2 regions of the Rhizobium sp. BK049 genome follow, and region 2 is predicted to be linked to the other one. Evidence: riboswitches for the same ligand, from Rfam matches in the RefSeq annotation. Region 2 holds a riboswitch; the other holds the start of a gene.
What was found. A riboswitch is a leader RNA that binds a small molecule or an ion and turns the genes downstream of it on or off. The one in region 2 is predicted to bind FMN.

Region 1: linked by a shared signal. The riboswitch ahead of FHT70_RS05500 (DMT family transporter) and the one ahead of FHT70_RS14820 (6,7-dimethyl-8-ribityllumazine synthase) in region 2 are both predicted to bind FMN.

The regions. Positions count from the first base shown of each region.
Region 1 covers NZ_JACHYV010000004.1:57,790-73,175, reverse strand. The annotation lists gene FHT70_RS05545 (DUF982 domain-containing protein) at 1-81, shown strand, start outside; gene FHT70_RS05540 (cupin domain-containing protein) at 337-690, shown strand; gene FHT70_RS05535 (EAL domain-containing protein) at 924-3,050, shown strand; gene FHT70_RS05530 (cytochrome P450) at 3,112-4,356, opposite strand; gene FHT70_RS05525 (GGDEF domain-containing protein) at 4,501-5,754, opposite strand; gene clpP (ATP-dependent Clp endopeptidase proteolytic subunit ClpP) at 6,145-6,774, shown strand; gene clpX (ATP-dependent Clp protease ATP-binding subunit ClpX) at 7,077-8,354, shown strand; gene lon (endopeptidase La) at 8,757-11,174, shown strand; gene hupB (DNA-binding protein HupB) at 11,381-11,656, shown strand; FMN riboswitch at 11,774-11,926, shown strand; gene FHT70_RS05500 (DMT family transporter) at 12,119-13,018, shown strand; partial or broken gene FHT70_RS05495 (esterase-like activity of phytase family protein) at 13,111-15,310, shown strand.
Region 2 covers NZ_JACHYV010000012.1:119,469-134,854, forward strand. The annotation lists gene FHT70_RS14810 (DUF1194 domain-containing protein) at 1-516, shown strand, start outside; gene FHT70_RS14815 (VOC family protein) at 658-1,347, opposite strand; gene FHT70_RS14820 (6,7-dimethyl-8-ribityllumazine synthase) at 1,494-1,928, opposite strand; FMN riboswitch at 2,008-2,150, opposite strand; gene FHT70_RS14825 (SRPBCC family protein) at 2,335-2,781, shown strand; gene FHT70_RS14830 (hypothetical protein) at 2,956-3,264, shown strand; gene FHT70_RS14835 (hypothetical protein) at 3,342-3,566, opposite strand; gene FHT70_RS14840 (hypothetical protein) at 3,576-3,779, opposite strand; gene FHT70_RS14845 (adenylate/guanylate cyclase domain-containing protein) at 3,997-5,094, shown strand; gene FHT70_RS14850 (ABC transporter substrate-binding protein) at 5,225-6,193, shown strand; gene FHT70_RS14855 (iron ABC transporter permease) at 6,214-7,218, shown strand; gene FHT70_RS14860 (iron ABC transporter permease) at 7,215-8,252, shown strand; gene FHT70_RS14865 (ABC transporter ATP-binding protein) at 8,260-9,063, shown strand; gene FHT70_RS14870 (class I SAM-dependent methyltransferase) at 9,053-9,736, opposite strand; gene FHT70_RS14875 (helix-turn-helix domain-containing protein) at 9,891-10,541, shown strand; gene FHT70_RS14880 (MFS transporter) at 10,538-11,830, shown strand; gene FHT70_RS14885 (LysR family transcriptional regulator) at 11,790-12,695, opposite strand; gene FHT70_RS14890 (LLM class flavin-dependent oxidoreductase) at 12,880-13,902, opposite strand; gene FHT70_RS14895 (SDR family oxidoreductase) at 14,177-15,184, shown strand; partial or broken gene FHT70_RS14900 (hypothetical protein) at 15,245-15,386, opposite strand, start outside.

The sequences.
Region 1 (15,386 bases), on a different contig from region 2:
GCGGGTATCGCTGCTCTGACAATTGTCCCCCTCGGAGTGACAGAGCGGCGACCGGACCTGCGCTCAGCCGCGCCAAGATAGCCCCTCTTTCAAGCGGCTTCTGTCAGCCTGGCATGCGTCAGATACGACCGCTGCCAAGGCAGGCAAAATTCTCACGAACTGAAAGCATTGCCGTCAATTCTAACCGCGATCTTCACAAATGTCGCTGAAGGTGATGGGAAAAGGGCTCAGTTCCCAAGGGCGGTCAATGCCCTGTGCGACGAGAGACAAGTTGCAAAGATTTCGAACATTCGCGCGCAGACGTTTGCCGCGAAAGACACTGGCGACGGAGGGTTTATGATGGTTGCGGCGAATTTCATCACCTTCAACATCGATGGCGTCGAACCCGAGTTCGGCGCCCCGGAGGCCGCTCGGATCGTCTCCGGCGATCCGCAATTTCGCACCTGGAATCTGGAGGAGATCGACGGCGGTCTTTATTCCGGAATCTGGGAGGCAACACCCGGCAAATGGCGGATCGTCTACGAGGAGTGGGAATATTTCAGCCTGCTGTCAGGCCATTCGATCGTCACGGAGGACGACGGTGAGCCGGTTCATCTCAAGGCGGGTGACCGGATGATCTTGAGACCGGGCTTCAAGGGAACCTGGGAAGTCGTTGAAACGACTCGCAAGGACTATGTGATCAAGGTCTGAACAGCGGCTCAGAGCCGACTCTCACGTTGGCGGGCCTGTCCCGCTTTGCTGCGATTGTGACCCGTTTCTCCTGCAATAACCGCTTCCCCTCCGCCGATAAAAGGCATTTGATGTTGCCTATTAATCGAACCTAAATCGTCAAGTGCTAGACCTTATCTGCAGCGCATTGCGGACATGATGTCTCCTGCCGTCACTATAGACATGGCCTTGAAATTCATCTTTTCGGGATTGGCATGTCGTCGAATCTTGCGGGTAGGCACGTTCGGACCCAAACGTCTTCCATCATTGCGACCACCGTTTTCTTCCTTGTCGTCGCGCTCGTTCTGACCGGCCTCATGGCCCACGTCGTGCTCTCGATGACCCGATCGGCGAACGAAATCGACGATGCCAGGGCCAGTCGCGCCTCACGCGCAGCGATCGCAGCCTTTGTCAGCCGCCTGAGCGCGACGACAACCGACAACGCCGTATGGGATGATGCCTATAAGGCGATCGCAACTCCCGGAGCCGCGGATTGGGCTTATGAGAACTGGGGAAAGACCAGCGAGGATTACCCGCTCTATGACGGTGCCATCGTGACCGGTCCCGATCGCTCGTCGATCGTCTCCGCCTATGCCAAAGGCGAGCCCTTCCAGCCAAGCGCCTTTTTCGGCGAAGCTTTCTACCGGCAGATCAATACGGCCATCGATTTCCCACAGGCGCCGGTGGTCAATTTCATTAAGACGGAAACCGGCATCGCTGTCATCGCATCACAGCCAATCCAGCCTTTCGAGAAAGAAGGCGAGCTTCCGAAGCTCAGCGTGCTGAGCTTTTACAAAGAGTTCAACTCGGACGTTCTCAATACGCTGTCAAACGAACACGAACTCGAGGGCTTGCGCCTTGCTGCAGCGCCCGAGCCAGGTCTGCTCAACACGCCGATCACGGACATGAAGGGCGGTGTCATTGGCCATCTCGTCTGGCCGAGCAAAGCGCCGGGAAGCGCTGTGTTCCAACAGGTCTATCCCTTTGTTGCTGCCGCTACCATCATCCTCGTGCTATTCCTGGCCGGCGTTCTGCTGGTGGGCGCATCCGAGGCGCGGCGTCTGCGTCAACTGGCGCAGGCAGCGATTTTCGAAGCCAATCACGATAGTCTGAGCGGCCTCCTGAACAGGCATGGGCTTCTCTGCATGTTGGAAGACCTCGAAGGCTCGGACCTTTCACTGCCCAGGCTCTATCTGGTCGATCTCGATGGGTTCAAGGCGGTCAATGACGCCTGGGGCCATGCGGTAGGGGATGATTTGATACGGATGGTCTCTAAGGCGCTGATCGCCTGTCATCCCGAAGTCGTTGCTGCGGCTCGGTTAGGGGGGGACGAGTTCGCTCTTGTCCAGATCGGCACTGCTCCGCGTCACGAGATAGAAGACACGATTTTGGCGCTTTTTGCCGAACCCTTCAAAATTGAAGGGCGAACGATCGAGGTTGGAGCGAGCATCGGCGCTGCTGCCCGTGACGAAGACATTGAGCCGCTGGAGCTTTTGCGCAGGGCTGATATGGCGCTCTACCGCGCCAAGGAAAATGGCAAAGGCCGGGCGATCGAATATGACCCCGAACTGGATCGGGAGCGCCAAAGGATCGCCGAACTGGAAGCTCTGTTGAAGAGTGCGATCAGCAATGGCGCGATCGAAGCCGTATTCCAGCCTCTCGTTTCTGCGACGACCGGCGCGGTGACCGGTCTTGAAGCGCTCGCCCGCTGGCGGACTGCGACCGGAAATATCAGTCCGGAAATTTTCATTCCCCTTGCCGAAAGATGCGGCCTCATCGATGCGCTCGGCAGTCATATGCTGAAAACATCGATCGAGCACGCCAGAAATTGGCCAGGTATGGCCCTGTCCGTCAACGTCTCGCCGGTTCAGCTCTGCAATCCGGAATTTGCCGCCGACGTGATCTCCCTCCTGCAGGAACTCGATTTCGATCCGAGGCGGCTGACGTTGGAAATCACCGAAGGCGTCCTCATGACCAATCCGGATCAGGCGCGTCGGTCGATAGATCACCTCAAAAAGGTCGGTATCAAATTCGCGCTCGACGACTTCGGCTGCGGCTATGCAAGCATCGGCGCATTGCGGCAGTTCGGCTTTGATCGGATGAAGATCGACCGCTCGCTGGTCTCCGCTCTCGACCAGGCCTCGAATGGCGCCGATGTTCTCAAGGCGACCATCTCTTTGGCGACCGCTCTGCAGATTCCCGTTACGGCGGAGGGCATCGAGAATAGCCGTCAGGCGGCGATCTTGCGGGAGGCCGGCTGTGACCAGCTGCAAGGCTATTTGATCGGAAAACCGATGTCGGCGCTCGACATATCCAGCAGGCTTCAAGAACAGGCAGCGTAATGCCGCGAGATCGCGGCAGCAGGCTGGGCGGAACTTCGGCCGATCTGGGATACTGTGCCGATCACCACCGGAGATCCAGGCGGTCGAGCCCGTGGAAATGATAGACGTCCTTGACGAGGGGCGTCTTTGCCAGCCTGAGGCCGGGAAGCCGTTCGAACAGGATCGGCACCGCGACGTTAAGTTCCAGCCGCGCCAATGGCGCGCCGATGCAGAAATGGATGCCGGCGCCGAAGGAGAGGTTCGGCGCCTCGTTGCGGTCGGGCCGGAAGGCGAGGGGATCGGTGAATTTCGCCGGGTCGAGATTGGCGGCGGCGAGGATGAGGCTTACCTTGTCGCCGCGCTGGAAGGAGACGCCATCGATCTCCGCGGGCTCGAGCGCCCAGCGCTGGAAGATGTGGACGGGCGCGCAGATGCGCAGGGTCTCCTCGATGGTGCGCTCCGTCGCCGCATCGTCCCGGAAGAGTTCTGCCGGATCTCGACCGCTGTTGAGGATGGTGTGCACGGAGTTGCCGATCTGGTGCACGGTCGCTTCATGGCCGGCATTGAGCAACACGATCGTCGTTGAAATGAGTTCTTCTTCAGTGAGATACTGGCCCTTGTGCTCCGTGCGGATCATGTGGGTCAGCAGGTCATCGCGAGGCTCTGCCCGGCGTTCGGCGATTGCCCCTCTGACATAGTCGGAAAATTCTCTGGCCGCCCGTTCGGCCTCTTCTTCTTGCTGGCGTGTGCGGCCGAACATGTACATGCGCACATAGGCATGCGACCAGGCGAGCAACTGCGGCCCCATATCGTCGGGGATGCCGATCATGCGGGCAATCATCGTCACCGGGATGATGTCGGCAAAAGCCGAGAGCAGCTCGACTTCGCGCTTCTCCGCAAAGCCGTCGATCAGCCGATTGGCAAGCTCGACAAGCTCCGGCTTCATCTTCTCGACATGACGGGAGACAAAGGCGCGGTTGACGAGCGTGCGCAGACGCGTGTGCTCCGGCGGTTCCAGCTCGAGCAGGGAGTAACGTTCCGAGAGATCGAAACTTTCAAGATGCGGCATCGGCTCGGCGAGGCCTAGCTCCTCCCGGCTGGCGATATGGAGGATCTGCCGGCCGAAGCGGCGGTCGCGCAACAGTCCGTTCACATGGTCGTAGCCGGTGAAGAACCACTGTTTCTGCTCCTCCCAGTAAAAGGTCGGGCAGTGGGCGTGAAGAGCCGCATAGACGGCGTTCGGATTGCCATAGAAGGCCGGGTTGCGAGCATCCAGCGAGACATGGCGGCTGGCGCGATCGATCGAGAGAAAGGGCGGTATGGTCATGCGTTGAGGCTTAACGGATTTCTCCGACCTGTAAAAGATGCGGGAGAGAAAGGCCGGCGGAAGCCGGGCACGCCCGATCAGACGCGCTGACCATATCGAGATTTTTGTATAAGCCTGGGGAATGAATCTGTTTCAGACTTGCGGCTAACCGGCCCGTGACAGCGTGCCCATGCGTCGCAGCGCCTCGACCTGGTCGTCGACCGTGGGCACGAGTTCGCCAGCGGTGGTGCTCGGCGTGGCTGGCGCTGGAGCCGCCGCTTCCTCTTCGCCGAAGGTGACCGTGCAATTGCGGCCGGCGGCCTTGGCCGCATAGAGAGCCCGGTCGGCGGCTGAGATCAGTTTGTCGATATTGGCTTCGATCGAGGAGGCGAGCGCGATGCCGATGCTCACCGTGACCGGAACGATTGCTTCGCCAGTGCTGACGGGAAGGCGGCAGAATTCGGTACGGATCGCTTCGGCGATCGCCTCGGCTTCCGTCTGATCCGCGACGGCTGCGAAGGCGGCGAATTCTTCCCCGCCCATGCGGCCGAAGATGTTGTTTGGAATATATTGCCGGGCCATGCGCGCGAAGGCGGTGAGCACCGCGTCGCCGGATTGATGGCCGAAACGGTCGTTGACGCGCTTGAAATGATCGAGGTCGAAAAGGATCACCGCGACCTCCCGCTGCTCGCTATGGGCTCTCTCCTGGATTGACTCGAAATAGCCGAGCAGGCCACGGCGGTTGAGCACGCCGGTCAGGGAATCGGTCAGCGTCATGGCGCGCAGATGCCGTTCGGAGCGCTCCATCACCAGTCGACAGGTAAGCGCGAAGGCGATGGTGAGCAGGAAGGCGCTTGCCATGGCCGAGACGCCGCCGAGATTAGTTGCCTCGATATCGCTCGGCAGCGTAACCGCCATCGTCAGCGCCGAGCCGAAACACAGGCAGCCCTGGATGACGAACACTCCCATAAGCTTAGTGCGGGTGCGCTCACGGCGGATGTCGCCGGCGGCCACCGCCATGGCCAATGCCGTGGCGCCCGTCGCCGAAGCGAGATTATAGAGCACGACGCGGTTGGAATAATCAGTGTTGACCCAGGGCAGAAAGACCCCGGCCAGCCAGATTGCCGGCGGCAGCAGAGCCCACCATTCCATCTTCTTGCGGTCGAGTGCGAGAAAACCCGCCACCCAGGCGCTCTGGCCGAGCAGCGCGATGGCATTGCCCACCTCGATGGAAAACAGGCTGGGGATTTCGCTGCGCAGCGAGATCATCGCAAAGCCTATGGCAGTCAGAAAGAAGCCCAGGCCCCAATAGAGATAGGCTTCATTTCTGACATTGTGGCGCCAGGCGACGAAGAGCACCAGAGCGAGTGTCATGGCCTCCGAACACCAGATGGCGAGACCTGTAGCGATATTGAACACGGCAGCAACCCCTTGCCCGTCGACCTTGTCTGTTGGCCCGCATTCTTGCGGAGGAAGCTCGCCACTTCCTTAATGTCGTTGCACTGCGGCATGATTTTCGGCCGGTATCTGGCGATAGGCTTTCCGTTGGGTAAACGTGCTTGAGCGCTGTCGAATGGAGTTCCTTCATTCTGTCATGGAGAAAAGCGAGGGGAGACGACATCGAGGGCTCGCGGCCGACAGGAGTTTGCGAGAAAGAGGCTGTCGGCGCCCAAGCCCTGGGGCCCTGCCCCGTCTTCTTAACGTTATCCCAATGCGTGTCTTGAAGAGGAGGGCAGGGACACTCTATGTAGGGATAAGACATTTTCTTTGATTCCCGGCGTGCCGGCATGACGTTGACAAAGGACGCACATGAGAAACCCAGTTGATACCGCAATGGCCCTCGTGCCGATGGTCGTCGAACAGACCAACCGCGGTGAACGCTCCTACGACATCTATTCCCGTCTGTTGAAGGAACGCATCATCTTCCTGACCGGCGCCGTCGAGGATCACATGGCGACGCTCGTCTGCGCCCAGCTTCTCTTCCTCGAGGCGGAAAACCCGAAGAAGGAAATCGCTCTCTACATCAATTCTCCCGGTGGCGTCGTCACCGCGGGCATGGCGATCTACGACACTATGCAGTTTATCAAACCGGCGGTTTCGACGCTCTGCATCGGCCAGGCCGCGTCCATGGGTTCGCTGCTGCTGGCGGCCGGCCATAAAGACATGCGCTTCGCCACGCCGAATTCCCGCATCATGGTTCACCAGCCCTCGGGCGGCTTCCAGGGCCAGGCCTCGGACATCGAGCGCCACGCCCGCGACATCCTAAAGATGAAGCGCCGGCTGAACGAGGTCTATGTCAAGCACACCGGCCGCAGCTACGAGGAAGTTGAAAAGACGCTCGATCGTGACCATTTCATGGATGCGGACGAGGCCCAGGGCTGGGGCGTCATCGACAAGGTTCTGACATCACGCCTCGAGATGGAAGGCGAGCAGGCCTAGTAATTAATTGGGATGGTGTTTTCCTCGCCACAGTTCTATCTCATTTGTGATCGAACAAGGCTTTCAACTGGCGACGAAGACGCTAATAGTAACTATTAATGCTATGTTGAATTTTTATGACATAGCATTTGGCATTCGAAGGGGAATTCGTTGCCACCGGAACCCTGACATGGTTGATTGGGACCGGTTTGTAGCCCCTGAAGCCCTTCTCGGCAAAGGCTCCGGAAACGGAGTGCCGCCAGGAGCTGATAGAGTGGACCGCGATTTCGCCTTGAAATGCGGCGTGCTGGAAGGAAAGTGATATGAGCAAGGTCAGCGGCAGCAACGGCGGCGACTCCAAGAACACCCTCTATTGTTCGTTCTGCGGAAAGAGCCAGCACGAAGTCCGGAAACTGATTGCCGGACCGACCGTCTTCATCTGCGATGAATGCGTCGAATTGTGCATGGACATTATCCGCGAGGAGAACAAGTCCTCGATGGTCAAGTCCCGCGACGGCGTCCCGACGCCTCAGGACATCATCAAGGTCCTCGATGAATACGTCATCGGCCAGCGGCAGGCGAAGAAGATCCTGTCGGTCGCCGTTCACAACCATTACAAGCGCCTGGCGCACGCCTCCAAGAACGGCGAAGTCGAGCTGGCGAAGTCCAACATCATGCTCGTCGGACCCACAGGCTGCGGCAAGACCTATCTGGCCCAGACGCTCGCCCGCATCATCGACGTTCCCTTCACCATGGCGGATGCGACGACGCTGACAGAAGCAGGCTATGTCGGCGAGGATGTCGAAAACATCATTCTGAAGCTCCTCCAGGCGGCCGACTACAACGTCGAACGCGCGCAGCGCGGCATCGTCTACATCGACGAAGTCGACAAGATTTCGCGCAAGTCCGACAATCCGTCGATCACCCGCGACGTCTCGGGCGAGGGCGTGCAGCAGGCGCTCTTGAAGATCATGGAAGGCACGGTCGCTTCCGTTCCGCCGCAGGGCGGCCGCAAGCACCCGCAGCAGGAATTCCTGCAGGTCGACACGACGAACATCCTGTTCATCTGCGGCGGCGCCTTCGCCGGCCTCGACAAGATCATCTCCGCCCGCGGCGAGAAGACTTCGATCGGCTTCGGCGCGACTGTGAAAGCTCAGGACGATCGCCGCGTCGGCGAAGTCCTGCGCGAACTGGAGCCGGAAGATCTGGTCAAGTTCGGCCTCATTCCCGAGTTCATCGGCCGTCTGCCGGTTTTGGCGACGCTCGAGGATCTCGACGAGGACGCGCTGATCCAGATCCTATCCGAGCCGAAGAACGCGCTGATCAAGCAGTATCAGCGGCTGTTCGAGATGGAAGATGTGGAACTCACCTTCCACGAGGATGCATTGCGTGAAATCGCCCGCAAGGCGATCGTGCGCAAGACCGGCGCCCGCGGCCTTCGTTCGATCATGGAGAAGATCCTGCTCGACACGATGTTCGAACTGCCGACGCTGGAAGGCGTGCGCGAGGTGGTCATCTCGGAGGAGGTGGTGCGCGGCTCGGCTCGTCCGCTCTACATCTATGCCGATCGTCAGGAAGAAAAAGCCAACGCTTCCGCGTAATCTTATGGTTTTCGCACCGTTATTTTAAGGGGCTTGCCATGGGCGAGCCCCTTTCTATTTGAAAAACCATGCGAGGCGCTGTTAGTATTTTGCCGGTGGGAACTGGAGCTTGCCTTTGCCGATGTTGCGCAAGGGGCGGTGCTTGCAATGATGCAGTGATTCCGTGAGTGTATTGCTGGCGTTGTATTTAGCCGGGTCGGAAGTGGTAAGCGCCGGTCCAGCCACGCGTTTCATAGTGCTGGTGTTCCGTTGTAACGAAGCTGTCATATACGGGGAACGCGGGCGTTAGCGTGGCTTGAAAAGCATAGTAAGAACCTCCACTTGTAGGCCAAGTGAGAGTGCCGGCCGATCCCAAGCGGCCGTGCAAAGAGCCCGGTAACGGGACGATGGAAAGGATAAAAAATGACGAAGAAAACGTCTGTAGCGAGCAGCACTGCCTACCCTGTTCTGCCTTTGCGTGACATCGTGGTTTTCCCGCATATGATCGTGCCGCTGTTTGTCGGACGGGAAAAGTCGATCCGTGCGCTCGAAGAGGTCATGGGCTCGGACAAGCAGATCATGTTGGTGACGCAGATCAACGCCAGCGACGATGATCCGGACCCTTCGGCGATCCACAATGTCGGCACCGTGGCAAACGTGCTGCAGCTGCTGAAGCTGCCTGATGGCACCGTCAAGGTTCTGGTCGAAGGCCGCGCCCGCGCCGAGATCGACACTTATACGAGCCGTGAGGATTTCTATGAGGCGCTCGGCCATGTGCTCGAGGAGCCCCATGACGATCCTGTCGAACTGGAAGCTTTGTCTCGCTCGGTCGTTTCCGAATTCGAAAGCTATGTGAAGCTGAACAAAAAGATTTCGCCGGAAGTGGTCGGTGCCGCCAGCCAGATCGACGACTATTCCAAGCTCGCCGATACGGTCGCCTCGCATCTGTCGATCAAGATCACCGAGAAGCAGGAGATGCTGGAGACGACGAGCGTCAAGCAGCGTCTCGAAAAGGCTCTCGGCTTCATGGAAGGCGAGATCTCGGTGCTGCAGGTCGAAAAGCGCATCCGCTCGCGCGTCAAGCGCCAGATGGAGAAGACCCAGCGCGAATATTATCTCAATGAGCAGATGAAGGCGATCCAGAAGGAGCTCGGTGACGGCGAGGAAGGCCGCGACGAGATGAGCGAACTGGAAGAGCGCATCTCCAAGACCAAGCTGTCCAAGGAGGCCCGTGAAAAGGCGGAGGCGGAGCTGAAGAAGCTGCGCCAGATGAGCCCGATGTCGGCGGAAGCCACGGTCGTGCGCAATTATCTGGATTGGCTGCTCGGCATTCCGTGGGGCAAGAAGTCGAAGATCAAGGCCGACCTCAACAATGCCGAGAAGATCCTTGAGGCCGATCACTTCGGTCTCGACAAGGTCAAGGAACGCATTGTCGAATATCTCGCCGTGCAGGCTCGCGCCACCAAGATCAAGGGCCCGATCCTCTGCCTCGTCGGCCCTCCGGGCGTCGGCAAGACCTCGCTCGCCCAGTCGATCGCCAAGGCGACCGGCCGTGAGTATGTCCGCATGGCGCTCGGCGGCGTTCGCGACGAAGCCGAAATCCGCGGTCACCGCCGCACCTATATCGGCTCGATGCCCGGCAAGGTCATCCAGTCGATGAAGAAGGCGAAGAAGTCCAACCCGCTCTTCCTGCTCGACGAAATCGACAAGATGGGCATGGATTTCCGTGGCGATCCGTCTTCGGCCCTGCTCGAAGTGCTCGATCCGGCGCAGAACTCGACCTTCATGGACCACTATCTGGAAGTCGAATACGACCTGTCGGATGTGATGTTCATCACGACCGCGAATACGCTGAACATCCCTGCACCGCTGATGGACCGCATGGAGATCATCCGTATCGCCGGCTACACCGAAGATGAAAAGCGCGAGATCGCCAAGCGGCACCTGCTGCCGAAGGCTATCAAGGAACATGCGTTGCAGCCGGAAGAATTCTCGGTCAGCGACGATGCCCTGATGGCGATCAGCCAGCAGTACACCCGCGAAGCCGGTGTCCGCAGCTTCGAACGCGAATTGATGAAGCTCGCCCGCAAGGCGGTCACCGAGATCATCAAGGGCAAGACGAAGTCCGTTCACGTGACGGCCGCCAACATCGCCGACTATCTTGGCGTCCCGCGCTTCCGCCATGGCGAAGCCGAGGGCGAGGATCAGGTCGGCGTCGTGACCGGCCTTGCCTGGACGGAAGTCGGCGGCGAGCTGCTGACCATCGAAGGCGTGATGATGCCGGGCAAGGGCCGCATGACGGTTACCGGCAATCTGAAGGACGTCATGAAGGAATCGATCTCGGCGGCGGCTTCCTACGTCCGCTCGCGCGCTGTCGATTTCGGCATCGAACCGCCGATGTTCGAAAAGAACGACATCCACGTGCACGTGCCGGAAGGTGCGACGCCGAAGGATGGCCCGTCGGCCGGTGTCGCCATGGCAACCGCCATCGTTTCGATCATGACCGGCATCCCGGTCAACAAGCATGTGGCCATGACCGGTGAAATCACCCTTCGCGGCCGGGTGCTGCCGATCGGCGGTCTCAAGGAAAAGCTGCTGGCAGCGCTTCGCGGCGGCATCAAGAAAGTGCTGATTCCGGAAGAAAACGCAAAGGACCTGGCGGAGATTCCGGATAACGTGAAGAACAGTATGGAGATCATCCCGGTCTCGCGGATGGGCGAGGTGATCAAGCATGCGCTGATCCGTCGGCCGGAGCCGATCGAGTGGGATGGCACGGTGGAAACGCCCGTCATCACGTCGGTCGAAGGCCTCGATGATACGGGCGCAACGATCGCGCATTGAGTGGCGTTTGCCACATTTATGCCCGATTGAAGCAAAAGACGCAAAAAGGCTGGCGGAAACGCCAGCCTTTTTTGTGAAAACGTCATGGAGACGCTTGCTTTTCCTTGATTTGCAGGGCTTTTGGGTTCCCGGCGGGCCTGATGAAACCTATTCTGCGCCTAGCTTAGATTTGAGTCGTTTCATACCATTTAGAAAGGGGTGGAAACATGAACAAGAATGAACTCGTGTCCGCAGTGGCCGAAAAGGCAGGACTGACGAAGTCTGACGCGGCTTCCGCTGTTGACGCGGTTTTCGACGTTGTCCAGGCCGAACTCAAGAACAAGGGCGATATCCGCCTCGCTGGTTTCGGCAGCTTCACCGTTTCTCATCGCGCTGCAACAAAGGGCCGCAACCCGTCGACCGGCGCTGAAGTCGATATTCCAGCCCGCAACGTGCCGAAGTTCACGCCCGGCAAGGGCCTGAAGGACGCCGTCAACGGCTGATTTGATCGTCCGGCAGTCGTAAACGAGAACGGCTGAGCAGGATTTCGAGGGGTTCGGCGCTGCCGGACCCCTTTTGTTTTGCCGCTTGCCGTAGGCAGCGCCTTGTTTTACGAACGATGCTGTTCTCAGGGCGGGGTGAATGTCCCCACCGGCGGTAAGGGCTGTGGCCCGAGCCCGCGAGCGCCTTCTCAAGCTTCGGCCGGGGAAGGGGGCAGCAGATCCGGTGCGATTCCGGAGCCGACGGTATAGTCCGGAAGAAAGAGAATGAGCATGGCCGTGAGCGGGCAGGGGACTGCCGGCCTCTGCGCGCCGTCGCCTCATGCGTCCTGATTTATGTTGGTCGCCTGCATAATTCCTTAAATCGGAATCGATTTAAGGATGAACTATGCAGCAATTAAAAGCGCTAGAGCGTCTTTTGCGCGTCTGGAAAGACGCGCGGCGCTGTAGTTCCGGATGGAAGACATGAATCAGAATTCCCTTGCAGTCTCGCAATCTCGCGCCGTTGCCGGCGCTGCTTTCATGGTGCTTGGAGGCGTCGCCTTCTCGCTGCTCAACGTCGTCACCCAGTGGCTGACCATGAAGCTCGCCTTTCCGCCGGCCTCCGCAGCCTTCTGGCAATATTCCTTCGCCTTACTCTTCTCCTTGCCCTTCCTGCGCAAATCAGGCCTTTCGGCCATGCGTACGGACCATCCCTGGCGACACGTCGTGCGCGTCCTCTTTGCCGCGCTTGGTGTCGAGGCCTGGGTTTCCGGTCTTGCCTCAGTGCCGATCTGGCAGGCGATCGCGCTGGTCATGACCTCGCCCTTCTTCATTATCCTCGGTGCCCGCCTGTTCCTCGGTGAGCGCGTCGGCCCGGCCCGCTGGGCAGCGACTGGTGTCGGCTTTGCTGGCGCGATGATCATCCTCCAGCCATGGTCTGATAGTTTCACCTGGGCGGCGCTCCTGCCGGTGCTCTCGGCGCTGCTCTGGGGTGCCTCCTCGCTTATCACCAAGAGCCTGACCGGTATCGAGAGGCCAGAGACCATCACCGTCTGGCTGTTGGTGCTGCTGACGCCGATCAACGGCGGTCTGGCACTTGCGGCGGGCTTCGCCGTACCGACAGGCACGACACTCGCGCTCTTCCTTCTGGCAGGCCTCCTGACGGTCGTGGCGCAATATCTGCTGACCCTAGCCTATGCCAGTGCCGACGCCGCCTATGTCCAGCCATTCGATGATCTGAAGCTGCCGCTGAACGTGCTCGCCGGCTGGTTGTTTTTCGGTTATGCGCCGGCCGGTTATCTCTGGCTGGGCGCCGCGCTCATTCTTTCAGCGTCGCTCTTCATCATGCGAAACGAGATGCGCCGGGAAAGTCGGCCGGCCTGACGCCGATCTCTGAAAACGCGCGGGCTGTCATGTCTCTGTCATGGCAGTCCCGCAAAACCCCTCTGTTCGATCTTTCGACATTGGGGGATTTCATGACAATTTTATCGCGCAAGGCAGCGCTCGCTTCTGTGCTTCTCGCATCCGTTGCCGTCCAGGCCGCGGCCGAACCGGTTTTCAACCGCATCGCCTCCTTCCCGGTCGCCCAGAACCTGCCTGCTGACAAGGACAAGCTTTCGCCGACATCCGCGGAAATCATCACCGCAACCGACGACGGCAACACGCTGATCTATAGCGACAGCCCGCTCGGTGCGATCGGCTTCATCGACATTACCGACGCCAGGGCCCCGAAGGCCGACGGTGCGATGATGATGGACGGCGAACCGACATCGGTCACCTCGAGCGCCGGCAAGGCGCTTGTTGCCGTCAACACTTCCGAAAGCAAGGCCAAACCCTCCGGCCGCCTCGCGATCGTCGACGTGGCGACGAAAAAGATTGAGCACACCTGCGATCTCGGCGGCCAGCCGGATTCGATTGCCCTCAACAAGGACAAGACGCTCGGCGCCATCGCGATCGAAAACGAACGCGACGAAGAGGTCAATGACGGCAAGATCCCGCAGATGCCGGCCGGCGAGCTCGCCGTTTTCCAGGTCAACAACGGCACCGTCGACTGCGGCACCATCAAGCATGTGGCGCTGAATGGTCTCGCCGGTGTTGCCCCTGAAGATCCGGAGCCGGAATTCGTCGCTTTCAACGGCCTGAATGAAATTGCCCTGACGCTGCAGGAAAACAACGGGATCGTCATCATCGACGCCAACACGGCTCAGGAGAAGACCCACTTTACCGCCGGCAGCGTCGATCTCTCCGGCATCGACACGAAGCGCGACGGCGCCCTGAAATTCTCGAGCGAATCGAAGGGCGTGCTGCGCGAGCCGGACGCCGTGAAGTGGCTGGACGACAACCGCCTCGTCGTCGCCAATGAAGGCGACTATCAGGGCGGCTCGCGCGGCTTCACCATCTTCGACAAGACGGGCAAGGTCCTCTACGAATCGGGCGCATCCTTCGAACGCGCCGTCGCCCATATCGGCCATTATCCGGAAAGCCGTTCGGGATCGAAGGGCGTCGAGCCGGAAGGTCTCGAAGCCGCCAAGTTCGGCGATGACCAGTATTTCTTCCTGCTTGCCGAGCGCGCCTCGGTCGTCGGCGTGTATAAGGATACCGGCGCCGACCCCGAACTCGTGCAGCTTCTGCCGTCGGGCATTTCGCCGGAAGGCGGGATCGCTATCCCCCAGCGTAATCTCTTTGCGACCGCAAATGAACTCGATCTCGGCAAGGGCGGCGGAGTGCGCTCGCACGTAATGATCTACGAGCGCTCGGAAGGCGAAAAAGCCTATCCACAGATCGTCTCCGCCGAGAAGGACGGCAATCCGATCGGTTTCGCAGCGCTTTCGGGTCTCGCCGCCGTTCCCGGCAAATCGGGCATGCTCTACGCCGTCAGCGACAGCTTTCTGGGCTCGCAGCCGACGATCTACACGATCGACGCAACCAAGAAGCCGGCCGTCATCACCGACGCCCTCGTCGTCAAGCGTGACGGCGCTCCGGCCCAGAAGCTCGACATCGAAGGCATCGCGGTAGCAGCCGACGGCTCCTTCTGGCTCGCCTCGGAAGGAAACAGCGAGCGCCTCGTCCCGCATGCGCTCTACAACGTCAATGCCAAGGGCGACATCAAGGCCGAGATTGCTCTGCCTAGGGAACTCGCCGCCAACGAAATTCGCTACGGCTTCGAGGGTGTCACCATTGTCGGCACCGGCGACGATGCCACGTTGTGGATGGTCGTCCAGCGCACAGTGGAGTGACGACGAGAAGGGCTTCGTCAAGCTCGTCTCCTACAATCCGAAGAAAAAGGAATGGGGCGCCGAGCGCTATCCGCTCGACAAGACGGAAAGCGGCTGGGTCGGCCTGTCTGAGATCTCCGCCCACGGCGACAACGTTTACATCATCGAGCGCGACAACCTCGTCGGCGACGCCGCCAGGCTGAAGAAGCTTTACAAGGTGGCGATCTCGGAACTGAAGCCAGCCAAGCTCGGGGCCGAACTGCCGGTCGTGAAGAAGACCGAAGCACAAGACTTCCTCGACGAACTCAAGACCGTGACGAACGGCTATGTGCTCGACAAGCTCGAAGGCTTCACCTTCGACGCCTCCGGCAAGCCTTACGCTGTCACCGATAATGACGGTGTGAGCGACTCTTCCGGCGAGACCTTGTTCTTTCCGGTGGAGCTGAGTGCCACGAACTGAAAGCTGCCCCTCACCCTAACCCTCTCCCCGTTAAAACGGGGCGAGGGGACGTGCCAAGCGCAACGTCGAGGTGAAG
Region 2 (15,386 bases):
ATGATCGACTGGCAGGTGATTGAGACGGAAGCGGATGCGATCGCCTTCGCCGATAAGCTTGACGCCCGGCCGATAGCCACGCAACGGCGCACCTCGATCTCAACAGCCATCGATCAGGGCGCCAGCATGATCACCACCGGACCCTTTCGCGGCAGGCGTGAGGTGATCGACGTCTCCGGCGACGGTCCGAACAATTCCGGCAGCCCGGTGACGGCCACCAGGGACAAGGCGGTGGCGTCGGGCATGATCATCAACGGGCTGGCGATCATGCTGCGTCCTTCCGATGCTCCCGGAGGGCTCGACAAATATTACGCCGATTGCGTGATCGGCGGCCCCGGCAGCTTCGTGCTGCCGGTCCACAGGATTGAGGATTTCGCCATCGCCGTGCGCCGCAAGCTGGTGCTCGAGATCAGCGGCATTTCACCCTCGCCGACGGTGGAGAGGATAGCCGCCGACGCGCCGACGGCGGACTGTCTGATCGGCGAGAAGCAGTGGCGGGATATATTCGATCGGTGAGTCGCGACCTGATGAGCCCGGAGAGGGTATGCCGTGTGGTTGTCACATGGCATACCGACAAAGCAAAGAAGAAAGCATCTGCCGCTCGAAGAGCCTCACCTTGAGGTGCCGACGGGCAAGGCGGCTGCTCCGTGCCGCCACCTATAACGGCAGCTGCCTGCCGGCCTGTTCGCTGACCATGTATTCGGCGTACCAGTCCGGCCAGTTCTCGTCGTGTTTGCCTCCATTGCGCTTCTCGTGTTCGCCGTGGGCCTCGGCGGCGCGGCGGAGGGCGGCGGCGAGGTCGCTCGATGTCGAGAAGGCGGTCTCATCGGCGTCGATGCGTCCCGGCAGGCGTGTGGTGACTTCCTGGAACAGCCAGCCGTTGCCATCGGGATCCTTGAACGAGGCGAAGGAACGATAGCTGCGGTGGTCGGGGTCGCGGCCGGCGATGCGCAGGCGCCCGAAGAGATAGGGCTCGTCCTTGCCGGCGTAGACGCCTGAAGCATCGTGGAAGACCTCGCTCACCTCGACGCCGCGGGCGATGAGATCGCGCCTTGCGGCCTCGACGTCGGAGACGATGAGATAGAGGCCTTGGGCGGAGCCGGGAGCGGCGGCGGTGACATTCTTGCCGAAGATGATCGCGCAACCGGAGCCCGGTGGGGTGAACTGGATCACGCGGAAATCGGCATCATTGGCGAAATCGGCTTCTAGCCTCCAGCCAAGGCTCTCGTAAAAACGTTTGGCGCGGTCGACGTCGGAAACGGGAATGACGACCACTTCGAGCTTGGTGTCGCCCGGTCGTGTTTTCATGGATTCGGTTGGGGGTTCACTGCGCATTGCATTGCTCATCTTCAGCTCCCTTGAGGTTTGGACGCATTAAGAATGGCGATACATGTCAGGATCGAGTGGACCACAGCGCGGGTCGAGCGTCGAATCAATTCTTCAGTCGACATGAAGAAGACGGCGGGCCATCCCGCCGTCTGTTGCGCTAGCTTTTAAGCAGCAAGGGCGGCGCGCGTTTTGCCGATCATCAGAGCGGCGCGCGCAGCCTCACGGCCCTTCTCGACGAAATGAGCGCGGTAGATCTGCGTGTGATGCTCGGTTTCCTGATAGTGATGCGGTGTCAGTGAGACCGACAGCACCGGCACGCCGGTATCCATGCCGGCGCGCATTAGGCCATCGACCACGGCCTGGGCGACGAATTCGTGGCGGTAGATCCCGCCATCGACGACGAAGGCGGCGGCAATGACGGCGGCATAGCGCCCGCTCGCGGCAAGATCGCGCGACAGCAGCGGCATTTCGAAGGCGCCGGGGACGTCGAATACGTCGATCTGTTCGGCGGGAACAAGCTGTTGGAAACCTTCGAGCGCACGGTCGACGATATCGGCGTGCCAGCCGGCTTTGACGAAGGCATAACGGGTGGGTGTCATGGTAATCTCCTTTGGCGTACAGACACATCACCCAAGGCGATCACGAGCATCCGCAGCCAGCCCGGAGGGCAGCAGCAGCGCACGTTCTCTTTCATCCGGACTATGACCGTCGGCTCAGGCATCTCACCTGATCTGCTGACCCTTCCGAGGAAGGCGCTCGCGGGCTCGCAATCGAAACTGCATACCGCCGGTAGGGACTTTCACCCCGCCCTGAGAACGGCGCGGACAATAGGGCCAAGGCGGCGGGCTGGCAATAGGGAAGACGTTTTCGTCCGAAGGGCACGTGCCCCATCGCCCTTGCGCAGCGTGCGCATCCACCTACATGCTTCCGCTGAGGACATCCATGTCGAAAAAGCATGCTGCTCGGCCTCATTGAGGGGTAGAGCAGCAACCATGGGAGAGAGCGATGCCAGAATCTTTCGTCGTGCGCCGCGAGGCGCATCTTGCGGCGCCGCCGGCGGCGGTGTTTGCACTGATGACCGATCCGGAGAAGATCCTGCGCTGGATGGGGACGGAGGCCGAGGTCGAGCCGGAGCCGGGTGGGCTCTATCTCGTGAACGTCACCGGCGCCCGTTTTGCGCGCGGCTCCTTCCGCGAGGTGGTGCCGGTGCATCGGCTTGCCTACAGCTTCGGCTGGGATGGCAGCGAGGTGGTGCCGCCGGGATCGAGCCTGGTCGAGATCGATCTGATCGAGCAAGGAGGCGGAACGCTTTTGCGGCTCACCCATAGCGGTCTGCCGAGTGCGGAGCAATGCGCCGGTCATGAGGAGGGCTGGGCGCATTATCTCGGCCGGCTCACGGAAGTCGCGGCCGGGCGGGACCCGGGTCCAGATCCTTTTTACGGAAGGACATGAACGGTTTTCGGCAGGCGACAGGATGCTCCCCAAGCGCTTGACCCTACGGGAAGAACGGTCCGCTGCGGTCAAAAAAAGTGCTGCTTTATCGTCCGCAAACATGAACGCGCAGTTCATCTCCAGTTCAATTTGGCGGTCCTAAGGTGATTGCGGCTGGATGAAATGGAGTTTTCGATGAAGGCACTTTCTATCGCGGCTGCCTTGCTCGCTGGCAGCCTCTCGATTGGCACAGCTCAGGCGATGCCGATCGGGGCAATCAAGGTTGAGAGCACTGTCACAAAGGTCGACTACGCCTGTGGTCGCGGCTGGCATCTGACCCGCTGGGGCGAATGCCGGCGCAACTGGCGCCGCCCGCCGCCTGTAGCTTTCTATGGCGGTCCGCCCCGCTGGGGCTGGGAGCGGCGTCATCGCGATTGGGATGGCCCGCGCTGGCGCTATGAGGGGCGCTGGGACCGCGAACGCCGCTGGCGCGATGACTACTAAAACTTTTGACAGAGGGAGACGAACGAGGGCCGGTGCGATGTTTCGCCCGGCCTTTATCAGCTGAAATAACGCTGCGCTCAGATGCGGCTGACGAGCCAGTGCTTTCCGTCGATCAGCTCTTCGAGCTCGGCCGGATCCTTGACACCGAACTCGAACCATTCGACGAGTTCCTTCGCCTTCCCTTTGCTTTCTTCGGCTGTAAACTCGATCCCATAACGCGCGCACCAGCGCCGAAGGATCGACGTCAGCAGGGTCATGTCATTCCCGTCCAGCGGGTCTTTCGGCCAGTATGTCGTGCCCATAGCAACCCCTCAATCGCTAATGACAAGTTCGCACATAAACGAACGAATGTCGCGCAATTTAAAGGTGTTTATTGGGTTGTTTTCCACCATGATGAATGGTTTTCCACAGTGTTGTTGGGAGGTGGGGTTGACAGGGTTGCGGAGGGACTCGGCGGGGGCAAGTGCCGATAGGAAATCCACAGGTGTCCTGAGTGGGCCGATGAAGTCAGTCATGCTCTGCATCTGGCCAGGGCAATCATTAACAGAAAACCTTTATTTACATTTTCTTAATTGGATCGCCGCAGATCCTCGGCACAAGTCCTACGATGTCGTTGCGCATTTTTGGTTGCCAACAGGCGAATACCGGAGACCTCCTGAGATGCCGCAGGAGTCTCCGTGGGGCTGATGTCGCGGGGTTGCCCCCGTCCTGTTGCAATGCCAATGTTAACCCATGGATCTGCCTTCCTCCATTGCCTGGCTGATTGACGAGGCTGCGGCTTCGCCCGGCCCCGAACGGTTTCTGGCCGAGCTCGGGCGCCGGCTGCTGGCCGACGGCCTGGAGCTTTCCGGCGGCGCGCTGACACTTTCGGTGCCGCATCCGATCATAGCGCGGCGTAGCTGGCTGTGGCGGGCGGAAACCGGAGCCGTCATCGAGGCGCTGGGGTTTGCCGCCGCACCGCAAAGCGATGCCGGGCGCGAATGGCTAGCCGGGCTCGGGCCGGTTTGGGAGGAGAGGATTGGAGCTTCGCGGGACGGCGCCGTGCTCGGCTGGGCGGGCATCGGCAAGGGGGCAGGGGCGGACGAATTTTCTCCTGATGAAGCCGCGCGGCTGCAGGACGTCGCGCGTTTTGCTGCGGCGCCACTCGCAGTCCTTGCTGCGCGGGAAGCGCAGGCGGCGCTGCTGGAAGCCTACCTCGGCCGGCGCAGTGCGGCTCGCGTTCAGGCGGGTGCGCTTGCCCGGGGCACCGGCGAAACCATTCGCGCCGCTCTTCTCTGCGCCGATTTGCGGGATTTCACCGCGCTTTCCCAAGTGACGGAGCCGCAGGCGATGATATCCGCGCTCGACGCTTATTTCGACCGCGTCGCCGGCGCCGTGCATGCCTTCGGCGGCGAGGTGCTGAAATTCATCGGCGACGGCGTGCTGGCGATCTTTCCCGTCACTGCTGCTTCCGGCAACGGGGCCGGAGCTGATCGAGAGGCCTGTGAGGCGGCGCTTCGGGCTGTAGCCGCCTGCCGCGCCGGCATGGTTCATCTCGATCGGATGCGTGAGGCTGAGGGGCTGGCGCCGCTGCCCTTCGGGGCCGCCCTGCATTTCGGCGAAATCCTCTGGGGCAATATCGGCGCCGCCGACAGGCTTGACTTCACCGCCATCGGCCCGGCGGTCAATCTGGTCAGCCGGCTGGAAGGGCTCTGCAAGCCGCTCGGCCACAGCGTGCTGATCTCAGGCGCCGTGGCGGCGAATACCCAGGCTGCGCTGACGCCGCTCGGCGAGCACGCCCTGCGCGGCATCGCCGAGCCGTGCGCCGTCTTCACTTTGGCTGAGGATTGAGCCTGAGATGGGAACTGACCGCTTGTGCAGGCAGTGCCGTCCCTTCCCAGAAACAGCGCAAAAGAATCATGATTGTTAAACTCCGCTTTTTTGGCTAAAGCCTCTGCCGGTCAGAGGGGAGTTTTCAGATATGACTCGATACGCACATAAATTTTTCTCGGCCCTCGGACTGTCCGCAATGCTCGTGGCAGGGGCCGCGCCGGCCGACGACGGCAAGAAAGTCTCGGTCGTCGACGATCGTGGCGTCACCGTCGAAGTTCCGGCACAGCCGAAGCGCCTTGCCTCGATTTCCTATTTCGCAGATGACGTCGCGCTGGCACTCGGCATCAAGCCGGTCGCCAGCACCTATATGACGAAAGGCCGCGAGCCCGAATTCCTGCTGGGCCTGACTTCCGGAATGAAGCAGATCGGCCAGCGCGCTAAGCCCAATCTGGAACTTCTCTCCGAAGCCAAGCCGGATCTGATCGTCGCGATCCGCCGCTATACGGTCGGCAATGCGGCGCAGCTTCAAAACATCGCGCCCTACGTCGCCTATAATATGGAACTGCTCGAAGAGAGCTACAGCGAGACCGCCGCCCTTTCCAAGCTGCTCGGCCAGCCCGAACGCGGCGAGCAGCTGAACGCCGAATTCCGCAAGCATCTTGCGGAATTTGCCGCCAAGGCGCCGAAGGGCGTTCACCCGCGCTTCCTGATCATGTGGGGCGGCGCGACACCCTTCGCCTTCCACACGGAAAATACCTCGGCCTCGATCGTCGCCGCGATCGGCGGCGACAATGTTCCGGGGCCGAAAAATCCGGGCGGCGAGTTCGGCATCGACCTCAGCCTCGAAACCATGCTCGAGAAGGATCCGGAGGTCATCTTCGTCTATGATTCGGGCCCGGATCGCCCGCATGAGAGCAACCCGATCTGGTCGCAGCTGTCGGCAGTCAAGAACAACCGCGTCTTCTACGTCGGCGACCAGTGGGTCGAGACCAACGGCCCGATCGCCCGCGAAATCGTGCTGCGCGAGGCTGCGCACTACCTCTACCCCGACACGTTCCCGGCTGTCGATGTCAAGGCCGAGGCTGCCAAGCTGATCCCGGCCGAACTGCAGAACTAAGTTCAAGGAAAAGGCCTGCGATGAGCCCCCGGCAATCATTCCTGGCCATAGGGCTCATTGTCGCCGCCGCGATGCTGGCGACGATGCTCGGCTTGCTGGTTGGCGCCAAGACGCTTTCGGTCGAGACAGCGCTGCGCGTGCTTCTGGCGCCCGACGGCAAGCTCGAATCTGTCCTCGTCTGGACGCTGCGGCTGCCGCGCAGCCTGGCGGCGGCCGCCGGCGGGGCGGGCCTTGCCGTTTCCGGCTACTTGCTGCAGACGCTGACGCGCAATCCGCTGGCCGATCCGGGCATTACCGGCGTGACATCCGGGGCGGTCGCGCCGATCGTCTGCTGCTTCGTTTTTCTGCCCTGGCTTTCACCTGCCTATTATCCCTTCATCGGCCTTGCCGGCGGGGTCTTGGCTGCCTCGGTGACATTCTGGGTTTCGCGCGGCGGGCAGGGGCGGCCGCTGCAGCTTGCGCTCGGCGGCGTCAGCGTCTCGCTGTTCTTAAGCGCGATCACCACCTATGTGCTGCTCTTGACAGGGCCGCAATCGGCATCGCTGCTCTTCTGGCTTGCCGGCGGCTTCCAGGGGCGCAGCTGGTCACATGTCCTCTATATGCTGCCCTGGACGTTCGCCGGGGTTGCCGGGACGCTCCTTCTGCGGCGGGTCATCGGCATGTTCATGCTGAGCGATCATGCGGCGGCCGGCATGGGCCTGCAGCTCGGCCTGTGGAAGCCGCTCGTTCTCATCCTTGCCGTCATTCCGGTCGCGGGCGTTGCGCCCGTCGCCGGGCCGGTCGCCTTCGTCGGTCTTGCCGCTCCCCACATCGCCCGGCTGCTGAAACCCCGCGGCACGGGTTGGGAGATCGGGTTGAGCGCTTCGCTCGGCGCGCTGATCGTGACGGTCGCCGATGTTTTCGCGCGCAGCATCGCCATCCCGCGTGAACTGCCCGTCGGCATCGTCACCGCAATGCTTGGCGGCCCGATCTTCATCTATCTCGTCCAGCGCGGGCGGCTGAGCCTTGCCGGTGAGACGCCATGAGCGCGCCGGCATCGATATTGGCCGGTCAGGCAAGCTTCGGCATGACAGCTGCGCTCGCCGTATTAACGGTCCTCTCAATTGCGGCGGCGATCTTTCTCGGCGTCGCCGACATTCCCATGGGAGACGTCGCGGCCGTTCTGAGCGGCGGCGGCTCGGCGGAGGCGCGGCTGATCATTCTGGATATCCGGCTGCCGCGCATCGCCACCGGCATCCTAGCCGGCATTCATTTTTCGCTGGCGGGATATCTCTTGCAGACCATCACCCGCAATCCGCTTGCCGATCCCTCGCTGATGGGCGTGTCGCAGGGAGCGACACTGTCGGTAACGATCTTTCTGCTGTTTACCGTCTATATTTTCGAGCCCGGCTCGAACACGCTGGCCGAACTGCCGGTCGCATGGCTGCCGGCGGCAGGGCTTGCCGGCGGCCTACTCGCCGGCGGCGTCATCTATCTGCTCGCCTTCCGCCTCGGCCTCAGCGCGCTACGCATCACGCTCTGCGGCGTGGCGGTCGGCGCGGTGCTGCATGCGGTGGCGATCGGCCTCATCGCCGGATGGGGATCGGCCCGCATCGAGATCATTCTCGAATGGCTGTCCGGCAGCCTTTACGCCCGCAGTTGGGATCATGCGCTCTTCCTGCTGCCCTTCACCATCGCCGGCCTCGCCATGCTGCCGGTGATCTACCGGCCGTTGATGCTGCTGCAGTTCGATGCGCCCGTCGCCCGGTCCTTCGGGCTCGGTTATCGCAGGCAGTTCTCGATCGTGCTGGTCGTCTCCTGCGCGCTTGCGGCAAGTGCCGTCGGCGCGGTCGGGCCGATCGTCTTCGTCGGCCTCATCGTGCCCCATCTCGCTCGCTTCCTGGCCGGGCGGAATTTTAGGCTGTCGCTGGCGCTGACGATCGTGCTCGGCGCCGTCGTCGTCGCGCTCGGTGATCTCATTGGCCGGCTACTCGGCCATGCCGAGGAAATCCCGATCGGCGTGGTCACGGCCGTTTTCGGCGTGCCGCTTCTGCTGGCGCTGCTGCGCAAAACCATGTGAGGCCGAAATGCCATTGTCCTGTTCCGACCTCTCGGTGATGTACAACAAGCGCAAAGCTCTCGACAGCTTCAGCCTTTCGCTCGAAAAGGGGGAGATCCGGGCGCTGATCGGGCCGAACGGCTCTGGCAAGAGCACGGCGTTGCATGCGCTGGCCGGCCTCATCCGGCCGGCGGAGGGCAGGGCGTCGCTCGACGGCGTTGCCGTCGCTTCCATGTCGCGCCGGATGCTGGCGAAGAAGCTTGCTTTCCTGCCGCAGCAGCCGACGGCGCCCGACGAGATGACCGTCGCCCAGCTCGTGCGCCAGGGCCGCTATCCCCATGTCGGTCTGTTCCGCTATTACGACAGCCGCGACGAAGAGGCGATCGAATGGGCGCTCGAAAGCACCGGCCTGTCTGATTTAGCCGATCGCAGCCTGCGCGAATTGTCCGGCGGGGAGCGACAGAGGGCGTGGATTTCGGCCGCTCTCGCCCAGGAGGCGGAGATCCTGCTACTCGACGAGCCGACCTCCTTCCTCGATATCGGCTATCAGGTCGAAGTGCTCGATCTCGTACATCGGCTGAGCCGCGAAAAGGGCGTCACCGTGGTCATGGCGATCCACGACATAAACCAGGCGATCGCCGTCAGCGACCGCATCTCGCTGCTCGAAAAGGGGCAGCTCAGGTTCGACGGCGCGCCGCGCGAGCTTGCGGAGTGCGGCCTCGTCCAGGAAATCTTCCGCGTCAGGGGCCGTTTCGTCCAGCTCGCTCCGAATAGTCCGCCGCATTTCGATGTGGAGCTGATGAAACTTCAGCCAGCAGTGTTTAGCGCTTGACCAGCCGGAAGACGATTTTTGTTTGCGTGTAGTAATTCAGCGCATCGGCAAAGTCCGGCGTCCAGCCATCCGCGACGAAGGGAATGAATCCGTCATATTCAAGCTTGCGGGCAGAAACGTCGAAGCCTGCCCTTTCGAAGGCGCGGCCGTAATCGGTGATCGACCGATCCTGAACGACGGTATTGGTGCGGTTGGCGACGAGCTCGCGCCATTTCGGCCAGAGCGGATTGTCCGTGTGGCAGCCGGTCACCGCATAATAGACGCCGCCCGGCTTCAGTGCCCGGCGAATATCGGCAGCGTGCGCGTCGATGTCGGGGACGAGGTAAATGACCTCGTGGCTGAGGGCGAGATCGAATTCGTCGCTCCAGCCCTCCAGCCTGCCGCCGACCTGATGCCGGATCGGCAGATTGCCTGTCAGCGTCTCAGCCTTGGCAATAGAAGTTTCGGCGATGTCGATACCCAGCGCCTTGCGGAATGGGCGGATCGCATAGAGATGCCGCAACAGGCCGCCCTGGTTGCAGCCGAAATCGAGCACGCTCTTTTCGGAAAGGTCCCGCTCGAGCATGAGATCGATCAGGTGGCGCCAGATCGGAGCATGCCCATCGGCCATCCTGTCTTCGGCATGGGGGTCGATATACCACGTGCCGATGTTTTTCTGCGCTTCCTCAGCCATCCCTTGCCCCTTGTTCATGCGGATCGTGGCGATGCTCTTAGGGCGCGTGATGATGCTTGACTAGGGCCGAAGCCGGTTTTCAAGCGCCTTTCGGAGGTGGATAGTTTTGCAACGGATTATTTGCAAAGATATGTTTGCAATTATATGATGGGTCATGAAAGAGCAGAAGTCCGAACCCGCCGCCGATGCTGTTGCCTCGCGCACCGTCAGCCGTGTCGTGCCCGAACCGACCGCGCTGAAGGCGCTGGCGCATCCGGTTCGGCTGCGCATGCTCGGCATGCTGAGGATCGACGGTCCCGCCACGGCGACGCAGCTCGCCGTTCGGCTAGGCCTGAACAGCGGCGCGACCAGCTATCACCTGCGCCAGCTCGCCCAATACGGTTTCATCGAGGAAGCGCCGCATGTCTCGCGGCGCGACCGCTGGTGGCGTGCCCGCCACGAACTGACCTCGGTTCCCCCGAGCGAATCCGAAGGCGAGGCGCTCGATCTCGACATGGCCTTCAACCAGGCGGCTCTCTCGCTGCAGGTCGGCCAGATGCAGCAGGCGCTGGAGGAATATGCCGAGCTGCCGGCGGAATGGCGCAGGGCGACAACGGCCGACGACATCATCATCCCGATGACGGCGGAACAAGCCGAGGCCCTGACGAAGCGGCTGACAGGCATCATCCTTGAAGCGATGCGGGCCGCCCCGCCGCTGGGGGAGGCGGCGTCCCGGAATCCTGGCATGGTTCCTTTCTATGTCATGCTGCACGCCTTCCCCTATCCGGGCCGGCTGCCGCACCGCGAGTGGGAGGACGAGCGGTGAGAGAAGGCAGGCCATTCCTGGCGCTTGCCGCCGCAGAGACACTTTCACTTTCTGGCACCCGGCTATCGACCATCGCCATCCCCTGGCTCGTGCTGAGCGCCACAGGCAGCCCGGTGCTGACCGGGCTGACGGCGATGATGGAGATGCTGCCTTATGTGCTCGCCAAGGCGCTCGGCGGGCCGCTGATCGACCGCATCGGCGCCAAGCGCATCGCGATCATCTGCGACACGGCCTCCGTGATCACGGTAGGGCTGGTGCCGCTTCTCGATCTCTTCGCTGTGCTGACCGTGCCGGTGCTGCTGCCCCTCGTCTTTGCCATGGGTGTGCTGCGCGGGCCTTCCGATGCCGCCAAGCAGGCCATGGTTCCCGATATCGCGACCCTCGCCGAAGTGCCGCTCGAACGGGTGACCGGCGTCTCCAGCGCCATCGAGCGGCTGGCCTCGACGGTGGGTGCGGCCGGCGCGGGCGCGCTGATCGGACTGATCGGCCCGGGTCAGGCGCTCCTCGTCAACGCCGCCACCTTCGCTGCGGCTGCCTTGGTCGTTGCATCAGGCATACCCGGCACCCGCCGCGTTCCCAAGATCCCCGCCGCGCCCGACTCGCGGCCTGGCAGAACGTCGTCCTATCTCGACGATCTTCGGGCAGGCTGGCGTTTTCTGCGCAGCGACGCCGTGCTCGTCAGCATTGTCACCATGGTGGCGATCACCAATCTGCTCGATCAGGCCTATCACGCCGTGCTGCTGCCCGTCTGGACGAAGAATGCCGGGCATGGGCCGGAGCTGCTCGGAGCGATGTTCGCCGCCTTCTCCGGCGCTTCCATCGCGGGCGCGGTGATTGCCGCTGTTATCGGCGAGCGCATGCCGCGTCTGATCGTCTATACCGTGGCCTTCCTCCTGACCGGATTTCCGCGCTTCCTGGTGCTCGCGGTGGATGCGCCGCTCGGCTCCGTGTTTGCAACACTCGCAATCGCAGGCTTTGCCTCCGGTTTCCTCAACCCGATCCTGTCGGCGGTGATCTTCGAGCGGATCCCCAAACCGCTGTCCGGGCGCGTCACCGCGATGAACACCGCCCTGTGCTTTGCCCTCATTCCCTTCGGCGGCCTCGTCGGTGGCGCGCTGATCAGCACAATCGGGCTTGGCGCGGCGCTGCTTCTCTGCGGCCTCGCTTACCTCGCCGCCACCCTCTCTCCGCTGGCGCTCAAGAGCTTTCGCGGTTTTGACAAGGCGGTGGCATCAGCGCCGCGCGGGCCTAGCCTTGACCTCCGAATTCCTCGATCAACAGATCGATGAAGCAGCGGACGCGCGGCTCCAACACGCCTTTGTCGGAATAATGCGCCAAGATTTTGGTGTCGTCGGTTTCTAGATCAGGGAGGACTTGCCGGAGACGGCCGGCGGTCAAATCGGCGGCAATGATGAAGTTCGGCAGGAGAGCGATCCCGAAGCCGGCCAGGGCAGCGTCGTGGAGGGCTTCACCGCTGTCGAGCCTCAGGCGGCTGCGCCCCTGCGCCTTGATCCAGCCGCCACCGCTGCGAAAGCGCCAGCCCTGCCTTTGGCCGCGGCTGGTGACGAACAGGCAGTCATGGGCGGCCAGATCCGCCATATCATTGGGGACGCCGCGTTCGGTGAGATAGGAGGGCGAGGCGCAGAGCAGCACCTTGTCACTCGCGATCACGCGCGTGATCAATCGGCTGTCGGCGGCCGACGACTTCGCGCCAATTCCGATCGCCAGATCGAAGCCATCCTCGACGATGTCGGCCGCGTGATCGGTGAAGCTCACTTCGACCTGCACGTCGGGCCACGTGCGAAGATATTTTTCGAGTAAAGGGAGCATGACCAGCGGCCCGAAGACATCGGGAACGGCAAGTCTGAGAACGCCTCGCGGCAAACCACTTCGCCCCGCAATGCTCGCCTCCGCCTCGTCGACCGATGCCAGGATCTGCAGCCCCTGGTCATAGAACACTCGTCCTTCATCAGTCAGGCTGAGTGTCCTCGTCGTACGGTTGAGCAGGCGCGCGCCGAGCCGCTCCTCGAGGCGGGTGACGGCCTTTCCCGCCGCCGAACGGGAGAGGCCCATGGCCTGCCCCCCGGCGATAAAGGTTCCGGCATCGACGACGGCCATGAAGATCAGGATGTCGTTCAGGTTCGTGCGCGGCATGAGGCAACTCGAGCGATTCGACTGCAGCCTTAAGTCGGTCGCGACGTGACCGATTCAAGGCTCGCATCATCAACGCCGACCGCGCCAGTTAGGTCCCGGGCGCATCGAAATGATGCCGGCCCAACGACAGCTGCCGTTTCGCATTACCACAGCGCATATCGAAGGCTCGCGCCAACCCTCGCCGTCAGCGCCAGCCGAGTGCCGGAGCGACGTGAGCGAGGATCGCCTCGATGACGTGGGCGTTGTAGTCGACGCCGAGCTGGTTGGGCACGGTGAGGAGCAGCGTGTCGGCCTCAGCAATCGCCTCGTCTTCCGCAAGCTGCTTGACGAGCACGTCAGGTTCGGCAGCGTAGCTGCGACCGAAGATCGCCCGCGTCTTCTCGTCGATGAAGCCGATCTTGTCGCTTTCGTCGTTGCCGTAGCCGAAATAGGCGCGGTCTCGGTCGTCGACCAGCGCGAAAATGCTGCGGCTGACCGAAACGCGCGGCTGGCGCGTGTGGCCGGCTTCCTTCCAGGCTTGACGATAGGCGCGGATCTGGCTGGCCTGCTGGACGTGGAATGGCTCACCGGTCTCGTCGTCCTTCAGCGTCGAGCTCTGCAGGTTCATGCCCAGCTTGGCCGCCCAGACGGCGGTGGCGTTGGAGCTTGCGCCCCACCAGATACGCTCGCGCAAGCCTTCCGAATGCGGCTCGAGGCGCAGCAGGCCCGGCGGGTTTGGAAACATCGGCCGCGGGTTCGGTTTGGCGAAGCCTTCGCCGCGCAGCACTTCGAGGAAGACTTCGGCATGATGCCTGGCCATGTCGGCCTCGCTCTGACCTTCCGGCGGCGCATAGCCAAAATGGCGCCAGCCGTCGATCACCTGCTCGGGCGAGCCGCGGCTGATGCCGAGTTGCAGCCGCCCGCCGGCGATAAGATCGGCAGCACCGGCATCCTCGGCCATGTAAAGCGGGTTCTCATAGCGCATGTCGATAACCGCCGTGCCGATCTCGATCCGGCTGGTCTTGGCGCCGGCGGCGGCAAGCAGCGGAAAGGGCGCGGCGAGCTGCCGGGCGAAATGGTGCACGCGGAAATAAGCCCCATCGGCGCCGAGCTCCTCGGCCGCAACGGCAAGGTCGATCGACTGCAGCAGCGCATCACCTGCCGAGCGCGTCTGCGATTGGGGCGAGGGCGTCCAGTGCCCGAACGAGAGAAAACCGATCTTCTTCATGGCGCGCCTTTTATCCGTTGCATCTCTTGGTGGATTGGTCATCGCATAGTTTCGGTGCGCAAGACAATCGTAACCGGATGGAACGCTGCGCTTGGCCGGCGACTCTTGCAGAAGCGGGATGCGAGACAATGCTCGCAAATATCGGGAAACGAGTCGCTTTTCCGGGGCCGAGTATGCAGGCAGCGGTCGTCATTCGGGAACTCCGCTTTCACGGAGGTGTTTGATGGATGCGCGCTGTGGCGCCGGCGCTTTCCCCAGGCAGAGAGGCGGAACGATGTCTATCAATCTCGAAAATGCAGTGGTCGTCATTACGGGAGCATCGAGCGGCATCGGTCAGGCCACTGCCGAGGCATTCGCTCGGCGCGGAAGCAGGCTGGTGCTGGCGGCCCGCAACGGCGAGGCCTTGGAAAAGGTTGCCGAGACGTGCCGGGGTCTGGGTGCGGAGGCGATTTCCGTTGTTACCGACGTTACCGAGCCTGCTGCCGTGCGGTCGCTGGCCGACAGGGCAAAGGCTCTCGGCGATATCGACGTCTGGGTGAGCAATGTCGGCGTCGGCGCGGTCGGTCGGTTCGAGGAAACGCCGATCGAGGCGCATGAGCAGATCATCCGCACCAATCTGATCGGCCACATGAACGATGCCCATGCGGTGCTGCCGATCTTCTTGAAGCAGGACAGGGGCGTCTTTATCAACATGATTTCGCTCGGCGGCTTTGCGGCGGCACCTTTCGCGGCCGCCTATAGCGCCAGCAAATTCGGCCTGCGCGGCTTCTCCGAGGCGCTGCGGGCGGAGGTCGCCGACAAGCCGCGCATTCATGTCTGCGACGTCTATCCCGCCTTCGTCGATACGCCTGGCCTCAGGCACGGCGCCAATTATGTCGGCCGCCAGGTTTCCGCGCCGCCGCCGGTGCTCGATGCGCGCCGGGTCGCCGAGGCGATCGTCGGCGTCGCCAGATCGCCACGCGCAACCACCACCGTCGGCGTGGTCACAACTGCGACGCGGCTCGCCCATCTGCTGGCGCCTAATCTCGCCGCCAGGACGCTCGGCCGGCTGATGGCTGCCTATTTCAAGCGGGCGCCGCGCGCCGTCGAAAGCGACGGCAATCTCTACCGGCCCTCCACCGATACCGCCCGCATTGACGGCGGACTGCGATCGCCGCGCCGATATTCGGCGCCGCTCCTCCTCGGCCTTGTCGCTGTCGCCGTGCTGGCGCTTGCGGCTGCTGGGCCGAGGACGTACCCGCGCCGGCGGCTGGCCTTGGGCAGTCGGCACAGGTTTTGGTAGACAGGTTAGATGGCGTGGGTGCTTGCCCACGCCATAAACGGACTTGTGAGGGCTGAACCATCATCTGCGGCCCAGCCTTTGACTGCCGGCGAGCCTTAGCCACGGAGCCAGATGAAAGCCGCTCATCAGCAGGTACATCGGCACCATCCCGCCGATCGGGAGGGCATCCGGCGTGGTCATGCAGATCATGTCGGGGCTGCCG